One region of the Streptomyces sp. TLI_185 genome, then DNA from elsewhere that is predicted to be linked to it. Evidence: riboswitches for the same ligand, from Rfam matches in the RefSeq annotation. Region 1 holds a riboswitch; the other holds the start of a gene.

The links. Region 1 has a riboswitch for S-adenosylmethionine ahead of thrC (threonine synthase). Riboswitches for the same ligand answer to the same signal wherever they lie in the genome.
Region 2: another riboswitch for S-adenosylmethionine. It lies ahead of EDD92_RS14035 (aminotransferase class V-fold PLP-dependent enzyme); the one in region 1 lies ahead of thrC (threonine synthase).

What each region holds. Positions count from the first base shown of each region.
Region 1 is NZ_RKRB01000001.1:4,794,225-4,801,757, forward strand. It holds gene EDD92_RS21945 (NADH:flavin oxidoreductase) at 1-863, opposite strand, end outside; gene groL (chaperonin GroEL) at 1,031-2,653, opposite strand; gene EDD92_RS21955 (cold-shock protein) at 2,980-3,186, opposite strand; gene EDD92_RS21960 (MoaD/ThiS family protein) at 3,638-3,913, opposite strand; gene thrC (threonine synthase) at 4,033-5,319, opposite strand; SAM riboswitch class I at 5,338-5,492, opposite strand; gene EDD92_RS21970 (glucosyl-3-phosphoglycerate synthase) at 5,664-6,608, shown strand; gene EDD92_RS21975 (trehalose-6-phosphate synthase) at 6,704-7,533, shown strand, end outside.
Region 2 is NZ_RKRB01000001.1:3,084,632-3,092,164, forward strand. It holds gene EDD92_RS14010 (C40 family peptidase) at 1-193, opposite strand, end outside; gene EDD92_RS14015 (NYN domain-containing protein) at 442-1,785, opposite strand; gene EDD92_RS14020 (hypothetical protein) at 1,819-2,058, opposite strand; gene EDD92_RS14025 (rhomboid family intramembrane serine protease) at 2,224-2,958, shown strand; gene EDD92_RS14030 (Lrp/AsnC family transcriptional regulator) at 2,955-3,236, shown strand; gene EDD92_RS14035 (aminotransferase class V-fold PLP-dependent enzyme) at 3,362-4,723, opposite strand; SAM riboswitch class IV at 4,888-5,004, opposite strand; gene trpD (anthranilate phosphoribosyltransferase) at 5,076-6,140, opposite strand; gene EDD92_RS14045 (cytochrome bc complex cytochrome b subunit) at 6,273-7,533, opposite strand, start outside.

The DNA.
Region 1 (7,533 bases):
TTCTTCGTCCACCCGGCGAGGTTGAGGTCGGAGCCCTCGAACTCCGGCAGCCAGTACCGCCGCGTAGAGGCATGGAACGCATCGACACCGGCCGCGGCCAGCGGCGCGAGGATGGCCTCCAGCTCCTCCGGCGTCTCGGCGAGACGCGCGTCGTACGCCTCCTGCTTCCACTGCGAGTACCGGAACAGCACCGGGAACTCCGGCGAGACGGCCTCCCGCACGGCCGCCACGATCTCCGCCGCGAACTTCGTACGGGCCACGGGGTCGCCGCCGTACGCGTCCGTACGACGGTTGGTGCCGGCCCACAGGAACTGGTCGAGGAGGTAGCCGTGCGCGCCGTGCAGCTCGATGCCGTCGAAGCCGATGCGCTCGGCGGCGACCGCGGACTCGACGAACGCGCCGATGACGGCGTCGATGTCGGCCTGGGTCATCGGGGTCGCGTCCTCGACGCCCGTGACGCGCAGACCGGAGGGGCCGTGCGAGGGGGCGTCCGGGTAGGGGGCCTCGCCCTGGTTGCGGACCGTGCCGATGTGCCACAGCTGCGGAACGATCGTGCCGCCCGCCGTATGCACCGCCTCGGCGACCTTCTGCCAGCCGGCGAGCTGGTCCTCGCCGTGGAACCGCGGGACACGGTCGCTCTGGCCGGCCGACTCGTGGCCGACGTAGGTGCCCTCGGTGACGATCAGCCCGACGCCGGCGGCGGCCCGGCGGGCGTAGTACGACACCACGTCCTCGCCGGGCACGCCGCCCGGGGAGAACATGCGCGTCATGGGCGCCATCACGATGCGGTTGGGGACGGTCAGGCCGTTGATCGCGGTGGGCCGGGAAAGTATCTCGGCTGCGCGGGAGGGGGCGGTGGTCACGTGGGTGGGCTCCTCGGGCGGGGGCTGCGTTAACCGATTGGTATGTGCACACGCATTATTGCGCCCACTTAAGCAACTCTGCTATGACCTCGAACACGCCCGAGGGCGGCACCCCCTGTTTCCAGGGAGTGCCGCCCTCGGTGGAACCCGGATCAGCCAGTGGCCGATCAGAAGTCCATGTCACCGCCCGGCATACCGCCACCGGCGGGCGCGGCGGCCTTCTCCGGCTTGTCGGCGATGACGGCCTCGGTGGTGAGGAAGAGCGCGGCGATGGAGGCGGCGTTCTGCAGGGCAGAGCGCGTGACCTTCGCCGGGTCGATGATGCCTTCCTTGACCAGGTCGACGTACTCGCCGGTCGCGGCGTTGAGGCCGTGACCCGGGGTGAGGTTGCGGACCTTCTCCACCACGACGCCACCCTCGAGGCCGGCGTTCACGGCGATCTGCTTCAGCGGGGCCTCGAGCGCGATGCGCACGGCGTTGGCGCCGGTCGCCTCGTCACCCTCGAGGTCCAGCTTCTCGAAGACGGAGGACGCCTGGATGAGCGCGACGCCACCACCGGCGACGATGCCCTCCTCGACGGCGGCCTTCGCGTTGCGGACGGCGTCCTCGATGCGGTGCTTGCGCTCCTTGAGCTCCACCTCGGTCGCGGCACCGGCCTTGATGACGGCGACGCCACCGGCGAGCTTCGCCAGGCGCTCCTGCAGCTTCTCGCGGTCGTAGTCCGAGTCGCTGTTCTCGATCTCGGCGCGGATCTGGTTGACGCGGCCCTGCACCTGCTCCGAGGAGCCGGCACCGTCGACGATGGTGGTCTCGTCCTTGGTGATGACGACCTTGCGGGCCTTGCCCAGGAGGTCCAGGGAGGTGTTCTCGAGCTTGAGACCGACCTCCTCGGAGATGACCTCGCCACCGGTGAGGATGGCGATGTCGTTCAGCATCGCCTTGCGGCGGTCACCGAAGCCCGGGGCCTTGACCGCGACGGACTTGAAGGTGCCGCGGATCTTGTTGACGACCAGGGTCGAAAGGGCCTCGCCCTCGACGTCCTCGGCGATGATCAGCAGCGGCTTGCCCGACTGCATGACCTTCTCCAGGAGCGGGAGCAGGTCCTTGACGGAACCGATCTTGGAGTTGGCGATCAGGATGTACGGGTCGTCGAGCGACGCCTCCATCCGCTCCATGTCGGTGGCGAAGTACGCCGAGATGTAGCCCTTGTCGAAGCGCATACCCTCGGTGAGCTCCAGCTCCAGACCGAAGGTCTGGGACTCCTCGACGGTGATGACGCCTTCCTTGCCGACCTTGTCCATGGCCTCGGCGATGAGCTCGCCGATCTGGGTGTCGGCGGCGGAGATGGAGGCCGTGGAAGCGATCTGCTCCTTGGTCTCGACATCCTTGGCCTGCTCGAGCAGGGCACCGGAGACGGCCTCGACGGCCTTCTCGATACCGCGCTTGAGGGCCATCGGGTTGGCGCCGGCGGCTACGTTACGCAGGCCTTCCTTGACGAGGGCCTGGGCGAGAACGGTCGCGGTGGTCGTACCGTCACCGGCGACGTCGTCCGTCTTCTTGGCGACTTCCTTGACCAGCTCGGCGCCGATCTTCTCGTACGGGTCCTCGAGCTCGATCTCCTTGGCGATGGAGACACCATCGTTGGTGATCGTGGGGGCGCCCCACTTCTTCTCGAGGACGACGTTGCGGCCCTTGGGGCCGAGCGTCACCTTCACGGCGTCCGCGAGCTGGTTCATGCCGCGCTCGAGGCCGCGCCGCGCCTCCTCGTCGAACGCGATGATCTTGGCCATGTGAAGTGGTCCCTCCAGGACTGGGGGTGATTCCTTCGGACCGCGCCCGCGCCCGCGACGGACGGCTCGCACACCTCGTGGTTCCTTGCCCCACCTGGCCTGCGGGCCTCACCGACCCGGTCCATCTTTGTCACTCTCACCTTCAGAGTGCTAACGCCAATGATTAGCACTCGACCCATGCGAGTGCAAGCGGCTCTCGGGGACTGGCCAGGCGCCTCCGGGGTACGCCCCGGGTCCTCCGGGCATGCCGAAGGGCCCGCCCCCTCAGGTGCGGACCCTTCGATCAAGAACAGAAGAACGTCGCTGCAGTTAACCCGGCGCGTGCTTCAGCCGGCCGCCAGTCGGACCATGTCCGCCTGCGGCCCCTTCTGGCCCTGCGAGATCTCGAAATCGACCCGCTGACCCTCTTCCAGGGTGCGGTAGCCGTCCATCTGAATCGCACTGTAGTGGACGAAAACATCCGCACCACCGTCGACCGCGATGAAGCCGTACCCCTTCTCCGCGTTGAACCACTTGACGGTGCCCTGAGCCATGCCTAACTCCCCTATTACTGGCCCTTGCACAGATCCACACTTCGCGGATCCGGGTCAGACCTCACCCCCCACGGTTGGGGGCGTGCGCCGGAACGCGTCGACCGCGGCTGAATGTATCTGTCCAACTGCCGTCTGCAACAGGTCAATCGGACGAGAATTCCGGGCACGACCGGTCGGGACTTTACGGAGAATTCGCCTGAATTCAGGGCAAGTCGGGCCCCATAAATGGAGCATAAGACGCAAAAAACCTGCACACTTTGGCTACTTCTCGCTGCCCGAGAAGCGAGAACTCATATGCATCCGGCAAGCGGAGTCGAGCAGGTTCCCCAACTGTACCGTGCTCAACCATGCAGAATTGCCCCCTCCGCTTCTCTCACGGAGGGGGCAATTCGATGAACTCTTGGTAACCGACGTTACCGACGGTAATAATCGGTCGTCCGACCTGTTTCGGTCAGCCTCCGGCGACGGCCGGGATGATCGAGACGCCCGCCCCGTCCGGAGTCGCCGTCTCCAGCCCCTGCTCGAACCGCACGTCGTCGTCGTTCACGTACACGTTGACGAACCGCCGCAGCTTGCCCTGGTCGTCCAGAACACGGGCGGCGATACCGGTGTGGTTCTTCTCCAGATCGGCAATGACCTCGCCGAGGGTCCCACCTTCGGCGGTGACCTCGGCCTGCCCGCCGGTGTAGGTGCGGAGAATGGTGGGGATGCGGACGTTGACGCTCATGCTTTAGACCTCCGGTCAGGTACAGCGCCCCGATAGGGGCGCGGGGCTGTGTTGGATTTGCGGCTACCGCCGCGTGAGCGCGACCGGCCCCCACAGTCCCGCAGACAGACAACTACCTCTTAGGCGAGCCCAGCCTCACGGAACGACTCAAGGCTGGGGCGAATCGTCGCCGTGAGCCCGGTGCCGGCGACCGCGTCGAGGGTCTTGAGACCGTCACCGGTGTTGAGTACGACCGTAGTCAGGGCCGGATTGAGGACACCGTTCTCGATCAGCTTGCGCGTCACACCAACGGTCACCCCACCGGCGGTCTCCGCAAAGATCCCCTCAGTGCGCGCGAGCAGCCGAATCGCATCGACGATCTGCTCGTCGTTGACATCCTCCACCGCCCCGCCGGTACGGCGAGCAATGTCGAGGACATAGGGCCCATCCGCCGGGTTCCCGATCGCCAGCGACTTGGCGATCGTGTTCGGCTTCTGCGGCCGCACCACGTCGTGCCCGGCCTTGTAGGCCACCGACACCGGCGAACACCCCTCCGCCTGCGCCCCGAAGATCTTGTACGGCTTGTCCTCGACGAGGCCGAGCTTGATCAGCTCCTGCAGACCCTTGTCGATCTTCGTGAGCTGCGAGCCGGAGGCGATCGGCACGACCAGCTGGTCCGGCAGCTGCCAGCCGAGCTGCTCGCAGATCTCGTACGCCAGGGTCTTGGAGCCCTCCGCGTAGTACGGCCGCAGGTTGACGTTGACGAAGCCCCAGCCCTCGCCGGCCGGGTCGCCGATCAGCTCGGAGCAGAAGCGGTTCACGTCGTCGTAGTTGCCGTCGATGCCGACGAGCTCGCCGCCGTAGACCGCGGCCATGACGACCTTGCCCTGCTCCAGGTCGTGCGGGATGAACACGCAGGAACGGAAGCCGGCGCGGGCGGCCGCGGCACCCACCGCACCGGCCAGGTTGCCGGTGGACGAGCAGGACAGGGTGGTGAAGTTGAAGGCGCGGGCGGCCTCGATGGCCTGGGCGACGACCCGGTCCTTGAAGGAGTGCGTCGGGTTGCCGGAGTCGTCCTTGACGTACAGACCGCCGGTCACGCCCAGCTCGCGGGCGAGGTTGTCGGCCTTGACGAGCTTGGTCCAGCCGGGGTTGATGTTCGGCTTGTCCGCCACGTCCGCCGGGACGGGCAGCAGGGGCGCGTAGCGCCAGATGTTCGCGGGACCCGCCTCGATCTGCTTGCGGAGCTCCTCGGTGTCGTAGGCCGAGAAGTCGTACGCGATCTCGAGCGGGCCGAAACACTCCTCGCAGGCGAAGACCGGACCGAGGGGTACCCGATGACCGCACTCGCGGCAGCTCAACGCCGCCGCGGGACCGAGGTCGACGGTCGTGGAGTCGGTGGTGCTTGCAACAGTCTGCGCAGCCATGTGAGGCGAGGCCCTTTCTCCTCATCTTCCTCACGACGCATCTCGCCGTGAGACGGATTTGGCACCTTCCCTAGCCGGGAGCCTCGCGTAATGATCAACATTGATCTACGAGACCGGCTGGAGGGTTGCCGGGGCTTCATCGGGCCGTATCCCTCTGCCCCTCTGGATGAGCGGTATTCGGTTGTTTAGCTCGTTCAACGCGGGACGACCCCCGACATGCGATGGTCACCAGCGTTGTTCAAGACTGTAACCGAAGGCCAGGACAGTTGAGATAGCCGTCCGAACCGCGAGATGGATCACATGATGATCCGGTATCGCCGAGAGAACGCAGAGGAGCCGCCTACGTGCTGGAAGAAGTCGAGCGCTGGCTGAGCACCCGCTCCTGGTCGCTGACCGATCGCCCGCTGCACAAGATCCTGGCCGCAAAGCAGCGCACGGGCCAGTCGGTCAGCGTCGTGCTGCCCGCCCTCAACGAGGAGGAGACGGTCGGCGACATCGTCGCGATCATCCGTCACGACCTCATGCAGCAGGTCCCGCTCGTCGACGAGATCGTCGTCGTCGACTCCGGGTCCACCGACCGCACGTCCGAGGTCGCCGCGGCGGCCGGGGCCAGGGTCGTCCACCGTGACGACATCCTGCCGCGCATCCCGACCGTCCCCGGCAAGGGCGAGGTGCTGTGGCGCTCGCTCCTCGTCACCGGCGGGGACATCGTCTGCTTCATCGACGCCGACCTGAAGGAGTTCTCCTCCGACTTCGTCTCCGGGATCGTCGGACCGCTGCTCACCGACCCGGGGATCGACCTCGTCAAGGGCATGTACGACCGTCCGCTGGGCGGAGCCCAGGGACAGGGCGGCCGGGTCACCGAGCTGATGGCGCGCCCGTTGCTCAACATGCACTGGCCGCAGCTGGCGGGCTTCGTGCAGCCGCTCGGCGGCGAGTACGCGGCCCGGCGCACCCTGCTGGAACAGCTGCCGTTCCCCGTCGGGTACGGCGTCGAGCTGGGCATGCTGGTCGACGCCCTGCACCTGGTGGGCCTCGACGCGCTCGCCCAGGTGGACGTCGGGGTGCGCAAGCACCGGCACCAGGACGGGCAGGCGCTGGGCCGGATGTCCGCCGCGATCTACCGCACGGCGCAGCTTCGGCTGGCCCGGGGCCACCTCATCCGTCCCTCCCTCACCCAGTTCGAACGGGGCGAGGACGGCTTCGAGCCGCGCACCTACTCCGTGGACACGGAGGAGCGGCCGCCGATGGTGGAGATCGCCGAGTACGCGTCCCGCAAGGTCGCCTGAGGCGGCGCGTTACGCGGTGTACGCGGTGTATACGGTCCACCCGCAGAGCGCAGGCGTACGTTTGAGCGTTTCCGGGCCGGGCTAGGTTGAGGCGTATGGCTTCCAGGCACGGCGTTGGTCATCAGGTGCTGGTCGCGTCCAACCGCGGCCCGGTCTCGTACGAGGTGCAGGAGGACGGCTCGCTGGCCGCCAGGCGCGGTGGCGGCGGGCTGGTCTCCGGCCTGTCCGCGATCGGGCCCGACGCGGACGCCCTGTGGGTGTGCTCGGCGTTGTCCGACGGCGACCGCGAGGCGGTACGGCGCGGGGCCGGCGAGGACGGTGTGCGGATGCTGGACATCCCGGCCGACGTGCACGCCGACGCGTACAACGGCATCGCGAACTCGGTGCTGTGGTTCGTCCACCACATGCTGTACCAGACGCCGCTGGAGCCGGTCTTCGACGCGGAGTTCCGGCGGCAGTGGGCCTCGTACGAGACCTACAACCGGGCCTTCGCCGAGGCGCTGGCCCAGGAGGCGGCCGAGGGCGCGGCGGTGCTGGTGCAGGACTACCACCTGTGTCTGGTGCCGGGCATGCTCCGCGAGCTCCGTCCCGACCTGCGCATCGGGCACTTCTCGCACACCCCGTGGGCGCCGGTGGACTACTTCCGGATGCTGCCGGACGACATCGCCGAGCAGCTCCTGCACGGCATGCTGGGCGCCGACCGGCTGGGCTTCCTGACCCGGCGCTGGGCGGACGCTTTCACGGCGTGCTGTACGGCGGTGGTGGGCGGCCTCGGGGGCACGGAGATCGGCGTGCACGGCCTCGGCGCGGACGCGGACTTCCTGCGGAAGCGGTCGCAGGAGGCGGACGTCGACGAACGGATGGCTGCCCTGCGGGCGCAGATCGGCGAGGGCCGGAAGACGATCGTGCGCGTCGACCGCACCGA
Region 2 (7,533 bases), 1.7 Mb from region 1:
TGAACTTCTCGGTGGCCTGCTCGGCCTCCTCGTACAGCTTGTCGACCTTGGCCTTGACCTCGTCCTTGGAGGGCTTCTCGCTCGGCGCGGCGTTCGCGGCCTGGGCGCTGATAGCAACAGCGGCAGCAGCTGCGGTGGTGAGCACAGTCACACGAGCCCGGCTCGGCTGCTTCGGTCGACGATGGGACGCCACGGAAGAGGGCTCCTTCTTGTGAGTGATCACCCGCTCGGAGGTTCGAGGCCAGACCTTAGTGACCTTCCTGTGATCACTTCAAATCCTCGCGTGAAAAATCTTAGTGACGCAATGCATTCTTTGCACATAACCCACGTGCAGTGACGCGAGGTTGACGCTACGTTGCGTGACGATTGGCGCCAATTCGGGCATTAAACCTAGAAGTTCGACCTTCGGGACAGCGGCCCGGGAAACGACTCAGGAACGACTCAGGACAGCCGCTTCAGGAGCATCGCCGAGGCGACCGGGCGCGCGCCCGCGCGCGCCACTCCGTCGGCCACCTCGCGGTCGGTGGAGGCAACGATGACAGGCCTGCCGGGCGGCTCCGCGCGCACCAGCTGGCGGATCAACTCGTCCGCGGTGACGCCCGCTTTGGAGAACAGCACCCGCACTCCGCGCGGCGGCGCGAGCAGCACCGGAGCGGCCAGCTCGGCCCCGTCGAAGACGCAGGTGACCTCGGCGCCGGTCTGTGCAGCGAGTTGCGAAAGCTGGCCGAGGAGCCTCAACCGCTGCTTCTCCAGAGGCATTTGGGGATAACCCGTTTTGGTGACGTTGTAACCGTCGACGACCAGGTGCGCCTGCGGCAGCGCGAGCAGCTGGTCCAGGATCGCGGGGTCATTTTCAGACAAAGCGCGCGCAGCAATGTCTTTCGGGGTCATTCGCCCCGGTTCGACCGCATCGACGGTCTCCGCCGGCCGTACGGACACGGGCGGCAACGCCAGCTCCCGGCGCAGCCCTTGCGCCGCGTCCAGAACGGTGTCCAGAAGCAGGCGCACGCGCATGTCCTCGACACTGCGCCCCTCGCGCGCTGCTTTGCGCGTGGCCTCCAGGGCGGCCTCCGCCTCCCCGAGCCGCGACTTCAGCCGCCGGGACTCGCTCTCGGCCGCGGACACCTGCGCCTGGCCCTCGGCGCGTACGGCCTCGATCTCGCCCTGGATCTTGCGCAGGGCGGCCTCGCCCCGCTTGACGTCACTGAGGGCCGCTCGCAGCTTGCGGTGCAGCGAGTCGGCCTCCTTCTTGGCGGCGTCCAGCTCGGCACGGAGCCGCTCGGTGTCGACCCGGGTCTGCTCCCGAGCCCGGTCGAGCTCCGCGCGCAGCCGCTCCAGCTCGGCGCGGCTCTCCTCGTCGGCGCGCTCGGCGTCGGCCCGCTGAGCCTCCTCGCCGGCCGCGGTCACGAGCTTCACCCAGCCGGTGGGCCGCAAGACATAGGCCGCGGCCGCCACGTCGAGCGGATCCGCGGCCGGGGGCGGCGAGCCGGAGTCGAGAGCGCCGGTGAGTTCCGGCTGGGCCTCTCTGAGCTTCTCCCCGATGCGCTGCCGGAACAGCGGATCGGTCTCCAGCGCGGCCGCCATCGCGTTGCCGGCGAACTTGGCCCGCCGGTTCGGCGCGAACCGGGCGTACTGCCTGAGCTGTGCGGGCAGTTCGCCGACGGTCAGCCCGCCGAAGCCGTCCGAGACGATCTGGACGACCTTGCGGCGCACTCCGTCGGGCAGCGGACGGTCAAGCACCTCGGCGGTGCCGTCGCCCGGCCCCCCGCCTGTGGTCTCCACCATCCGTCACACCCCATTACCTGTGGGGCCGCTCCCTCAGGAGTCGGCGCCCGGCCTGTCCACGAGTTCCACCTGATCCACCGCGTTGCACCAGCGACAGCGCACCGACTCGATGGTCTCACTGACCACCTCGCGCTCCTCGACCTTGGGCTCACCGGCCAGATCGAGGTGGACGTACTCGACGACCTTCGACGAGCGGGTCACGTCGAAACGCGTGAGGTTGCCGCAGAGGGTGCAGCGCCACCGCGTCGTGGCGGTCGGGAGGGGAACCGTCATCGTGCCTGTGCTCTTTCCTTCTAGGCCTTCTATTGTCAGTGACGCCCCAGCTTCCCTGGGCGTGTGGCTCGTAACCCTACGGCCTGGCGCGGACTCGCCGCCCGCCCGTCCACGGCGGCGAGGCGGTCTGTGCGACTGCGTCCCGTTACGTCATGCTCTGTGTTCATGATCGGCAAGTGGAGCGCGACCGTCGGCAGAGCGATCCGGCGCCCCTCGGCGCCCATGACGTACACGCTGATCACTCTGTGCTGTCTGCTCTTCGTGACCGGCCCGGCAGCGGGCCTCAATCCGGTCCACGGCTCCGGCGACGCGCTGCTCGCCGCCCAGCGCGCCTATTTCCACCGCTGGGGCGTGGTCCCGGCCGAGCTGTTCCAGGGCTCCCCCAGGGCCGCCCTGACCCCCGCCACGGCCCTGTTCGTCCACGGCAGCTGGGTGCACCTGCTCGGCAACATGCTCTTCCTCTACGTCTTCGGGGCGATGACCGAGGAACGGATGGGCCGCGTCCAGTTCACGCTCTTCTACGTCGGCTGCGGCTACCTCGCCCTGCTGGGGTACGCGGCGGCCAATTCCACGTCACAGCAGTCCCTGGTCGGCGCGTCCGGGGCGATCTCCGCGGTCCTGGGCGCTTTCCTCTACCTCTTCCCCGGCGCCCGGGTGACCAGTCTTCTGCCGTTTCTCTTCTTCCTCCCCCTGCGCTTCCCCGCCTGGATCGTGCTGCCCTTCTGGGTGGCCCTGCAGTGGCTGGCGGCCGGGCATGCGGCGACGGGGCCGGGGGTGGCCTATCTGGCCCACCTGGTGGGCTTCGGCCTGGGCTTCGTCTACGCCTGGGTGCGATTCGGCCGTACAGCTAGAGTGAGGTCCGCCCCAGCTCCGGCCCCCGAGGGAGAGAACCAGCCGTGATCACCGCGATCGTCCTCATCAAGACCAGCGTGGACCGGATCCCCGAGATCGCGGAACGGATCGCTTCGCTGGAGAGCGTGAGTGAAGTCTTTTCCGTGACCGGGACGTACGACCTGATCGCGATGGTGCGGGTGAGTCAGCATGAGGATCTTGCTGACGTGATCCCGGGCAGTATCAGCAAGATTCCCGGTGTCGAGGCGACGGATACACATGTTGCTTTCCGGACGTACTCGCAGCACGACCTTGAGGCCGCATTTGCCATCGGGCTGGATTCGTGATCTTCGCCTAGGCGCCTGCGGGGCGCGGAGCGTTTGCGAGTGCCGGTCCGTCGTGGCTGGTCGCGCCCACGCGGCGGAGCCGCAAATTGATACAGCCCCGCGCCCCTAAAGACCAAAGCCGCTGCTCACACGGCAGGGACGCAGCGGCCGTCCTCCGTGCGGTACTGCCACTTCGCACCGTCCGCCACCAGTTCCTTCACGGCGGTGACGAAGCGCTCGACGTGTTCGTCGGGGGTGCCGGCGCCGAAGCTGACGCGGATGGCGTTGAGGGACCTTTCGCCGGGGGCGGCCTCGGGAGCGCCGCACTCGCCCTGGGTCTGCGGGTCGCTGCCCAGGAGAGTGCGGACCAGCGGGTGGGCGCAGAAGAGGCCGTCGCGGACGCCGATGCCGTACTCGGCGGAGAGCGCGGCGGCGAAGTGCGAGCTGTTCCAGCCCTCGACGACGAAGGAGATCACGCCCACGCGGGGGGCGTCGTCGCCGAAGAGGGAGAGGATCCGCACGTCGGGCACCTCGGCGAGGCCCGCCCTGACGGTGTCGATCAGGTGCTGCTCGCGGGCGACCAGCGTGTCGAAGCCGGCCTCGGTGAGCGCCTTGCAGGCGGAGGCGATGGAGTAGGCGCCGATCACGTTCGGGGAGCCGGCCTCGTGGCGGGCGGCGCTGTCGTGCCACTCCACGTCCACACCGCCGTCCTCGCGCCGGGTGACCTTGCGGCTGGCGCCGCCGCCCGCGAGATAGGGGTCGGCGGCCTGCAGCCAGTCGGCGCGGCCGGCCAGCACGCCGGAGCCGAAGGGCGCGTACAGCTTGTGGCCGGAGAAGGCGACCCAGTCGACGTCGAGGTCCTGCACGGAGACCGGGTGGTGCGGGGCGAGCTGGGCGGCGTCCAGGACGATACGGGCGCCGTGCGCATGGGCGGCAGCGGCGAGCTCGCGCACCGGCCACAGCTCGCCGGTGACGTTCGAGGCGCCGGTGACGCAGACCAGGGCCGGGCCGTATGGGTCGCGGTCGGCGAGGGCGCGCTCCAGGGTCTCGACGGCCTGCTGCGGGGTGCGCGGGGCGTCGAGGCAGGTGACCCGGGCATCCCTCCAGGGCAGCAGGCTGGCGTGGTGCTCGGTCTCGAAGACGAAGACCTGGCTGTCGGCCGGGAGCGCCTGCGCCAGCAGGTTGAGGGAGTCCGTCGTGGAGCGGGTGAAGATCAGCTGGTCGTCGGCCCGGCAGTCCAGGAACTCGGCAACGGTCCGGCGGGCGTTCTCGAAGAGGTCGGTCGACAGCTGGGAGAGGTAGCCGGCGCCGCGGTGGACGCTGCCGTAGTAGGGCGCGTAGGCGGCCACGTCGTCCCAGACGCGCTGGAGGGCGGGGGCGCTGGCCGCGTAGTCGAGCGCGGCGTAGGTGACTTCGCCGCCCGTGACGAGCGGGACGGTGACATCCCGGCCGAGAACGGGCAGGGGCGCACAAACGGTCTGGGCGGTGGCAGCGGTGGAGACAGACATGGCGAACTCCTGTGAGGGGTGAGCGGAATCGCCGTACCGGACGATTGCGTCGACGGCACGGGAGAAGGTGAAAGGGGTATGCGGAGGCGGGGCTCTACGCCCTATCGCATTCGCTTGCTCACAGAAGACTCCCTCGAACGACCAGGACCCCTGGTGTCGAGAGGGGCCCGCGCTTGCCGTAGACCTCGCTGCCTACGGCCTGGTCTTCACCCGGGGCACCCCGCCACGGACGGAGGGTTGCCGGACAGTCGGCCGGGGCCTCATGACTGTCACTCATGACCTGAACAGGAACGTACGTGAAGTGATCGCGGTCCCGCAACTCGTGTCCGAATTACGGGACCGCACTCCCCTGCTATGCGTTGCTGGCCGCCACCCAGCGCTCCAGGACCCGCTTGGCCGCGCCGGAGTCGATCGACTGCGCCGCCTTGTCCATGCCGGCCCGGATCTGCTCGGCGAGGGTCCCGGGGCCCGGGTCGAGGGCCACGAGCGCGGCCGCCGAGTTCAGCAGTACGGCGTCCCGTACGGGACCCGTCTCGCCGTCGAGGAGCCTGCGGGCGACCTCCGCGTTGTACGACGGGTCGGCGCCCCGCAGGGCCTCCACGGGGACCAGCTCGATGCCGACGTCCCGCGGGTCGAAGGTCTCCTCGGTGACCTTGCCGTCGCGGACGATCCAGACCCGCGAGGTTGCTGTCGTGGTCAGTTCGTCGAAGCCGTCGTCGCCGCGGAAGACGAGGGAGGAGTTGCCGCGCTCGGCCAGGACGCCCGCGATGAGGGGCGCCAGGCGCGGGTCGGCGACGCCCACCGCCTGAGCCTTCACCTTCGCCGGGTTGGTCAGCGGACCCAGGGCGTTGAAGGTCGTACGGATGCCCAACTGGCCGCGTGCGGCGGCCACATGACGCAGTGCCGGGTGGAACTTGATGGCGAAGCAGAACGTGATGCCGGCTTCCTCGGCGACCTCCGCAACCCGCTTCGGCGTCAGTTCCAGATTGACGCCCAGCTTCTCCAGGACGTCCGAGGCGCCGGACGCGGAGGAGGCGGCCCGGTTGCCGTGCTTGACGACCTTGGCGCCCGTGCCGGCGATGACGATCGCCGACATCGTGGAGATGTTCACCGTCTTCGCGCCGTCACCGCCCGTGCCGACGATGTCGACGGTCCGGCCCGGCACCTCGATCACGTTCGCGTGCTCGTACATCGTCCGGACCAGTCCGGTGATCTCCTCGACCGTCTCGCCCTTGGCGCGCAGCGCCACCGCGAACCCGGCGATCTGCGCGTCGGTCGCCTCGCCGCGCATGATCAGGTCCATCGCCCAGGCCGTGTCGTCCGCCGTGAGGTCCTGGCCGCCCAGCAGGCCGTTCAGCAACAGGGGCCAGGAACGGCCCGCCGCGGTGTCGCCTCCAGCGGGGGTCACAGCGCTCATAAGGCCGCTCCTGGTCGTCGTAGAAGAAGAAACGAGTGTGAGGCCACCCTATCCAGCTCACGGCATGGAAAAGGGCCCCCGTCCGAAGACCGGACGGGGGCCCTTCTGCCGTGGCGTGGCGAGCCGCAGCGATCAGTGGTGGCCGTGGCCGCTCGTGATCTCCCTGTACTCCTCGACGGTCGGCTTCGGAATCTGGGACTCCTCGCCGTAGTACGCCTCGCTGAGCTTGGCGCGCAGCCGCTCGGAGCCCTTGACCTTGCGCTCGACGCCGTTCTCGTCGACCGTCGGGCCGATCTCGGCCGGCTTGTACTGCTCGTGCGCCGTGAGGGTGTGCAGGGCGTCCTGGCTGAGGGGCTCGTGCACCTCGATGAACTCACCGTGCGGCAGGCGCTTGATGATGCCCGACTCGCGGCCGTGCAGCACCTTGTCCTTGTCCCGGCGCTGCAGGCCGAGGCAGATCCGCTTGGTGGCGACGAACGTGAGCACCGGCACGACGAAGAAGCCGACGCGCACGAACCAGGTGATCGCGTTGATCGACAGGTGGAAGTGCGTGGCCCACAGGTCGTTGCCGCCACCGACCATCAGCACGAAGTACCAGGAGATCCACGCGGCACCGAACGCCGTACGCGTCGGGGCGTTGCGCGGACGGTCCAGGATGTGGTGCTCGCGCTTGTCGCCGGTGACCCAGGACTCGATGAACGGGTAGACCGCGATCGCGACCAGGACCAGCGGGAAGATCACCAGCGGGATGAACACGCCCAGGACGAGCGTGTGGCCCCAGAGGTTGATCTCCCAGCCCGGCATCGTACGGATCAGACCCTCGGAGAAGCCCATGTACCAGTCGGGCTGGGCGCCGGTGGACACCTGGTCCGGACGGTAGGGGCCCATGGCCCAGATCGGGTTGATCGAGGCGATGGCCGCGATGGCCGTGATGACGCCGAAGACCAGGAAGAAGAAGCCTCCGGCCTTCGCCATGTACACCGGCAGCAGCGGCATGCCGACGACGTTGTTGTTCGTCTTTCCGGGGCCCGCGAACTGCGTGTGCTTGTGGTAGAAGACCAGGATCAGGTGGCCCACCATCAGGCCGAGCATGATGCCCGGCAGCAGCAGGATGTGGACCGAGTAGAACCGGGCCACGAAGTCGCCGCCGGGGAACTCGCCGCCGAAGAGGAACATCGACAGGTACGTGCCGACGACCGGCACGGACAGGATCGCGCCCTCCATGAAGCGGACACCGGTGCCGGAGAGCAGGTCGTCCGGGAGCGAGTAACCGGTGAAGCCGGTGAACATGCCCAGGACGAGCAGCAGGAAGCCGAACAGCCAGTTGACCTCACGCGGCTTGCGGAACGCGCCGGTGAAGAACACGCGCATCATGTGCACGAACATGCCCGCG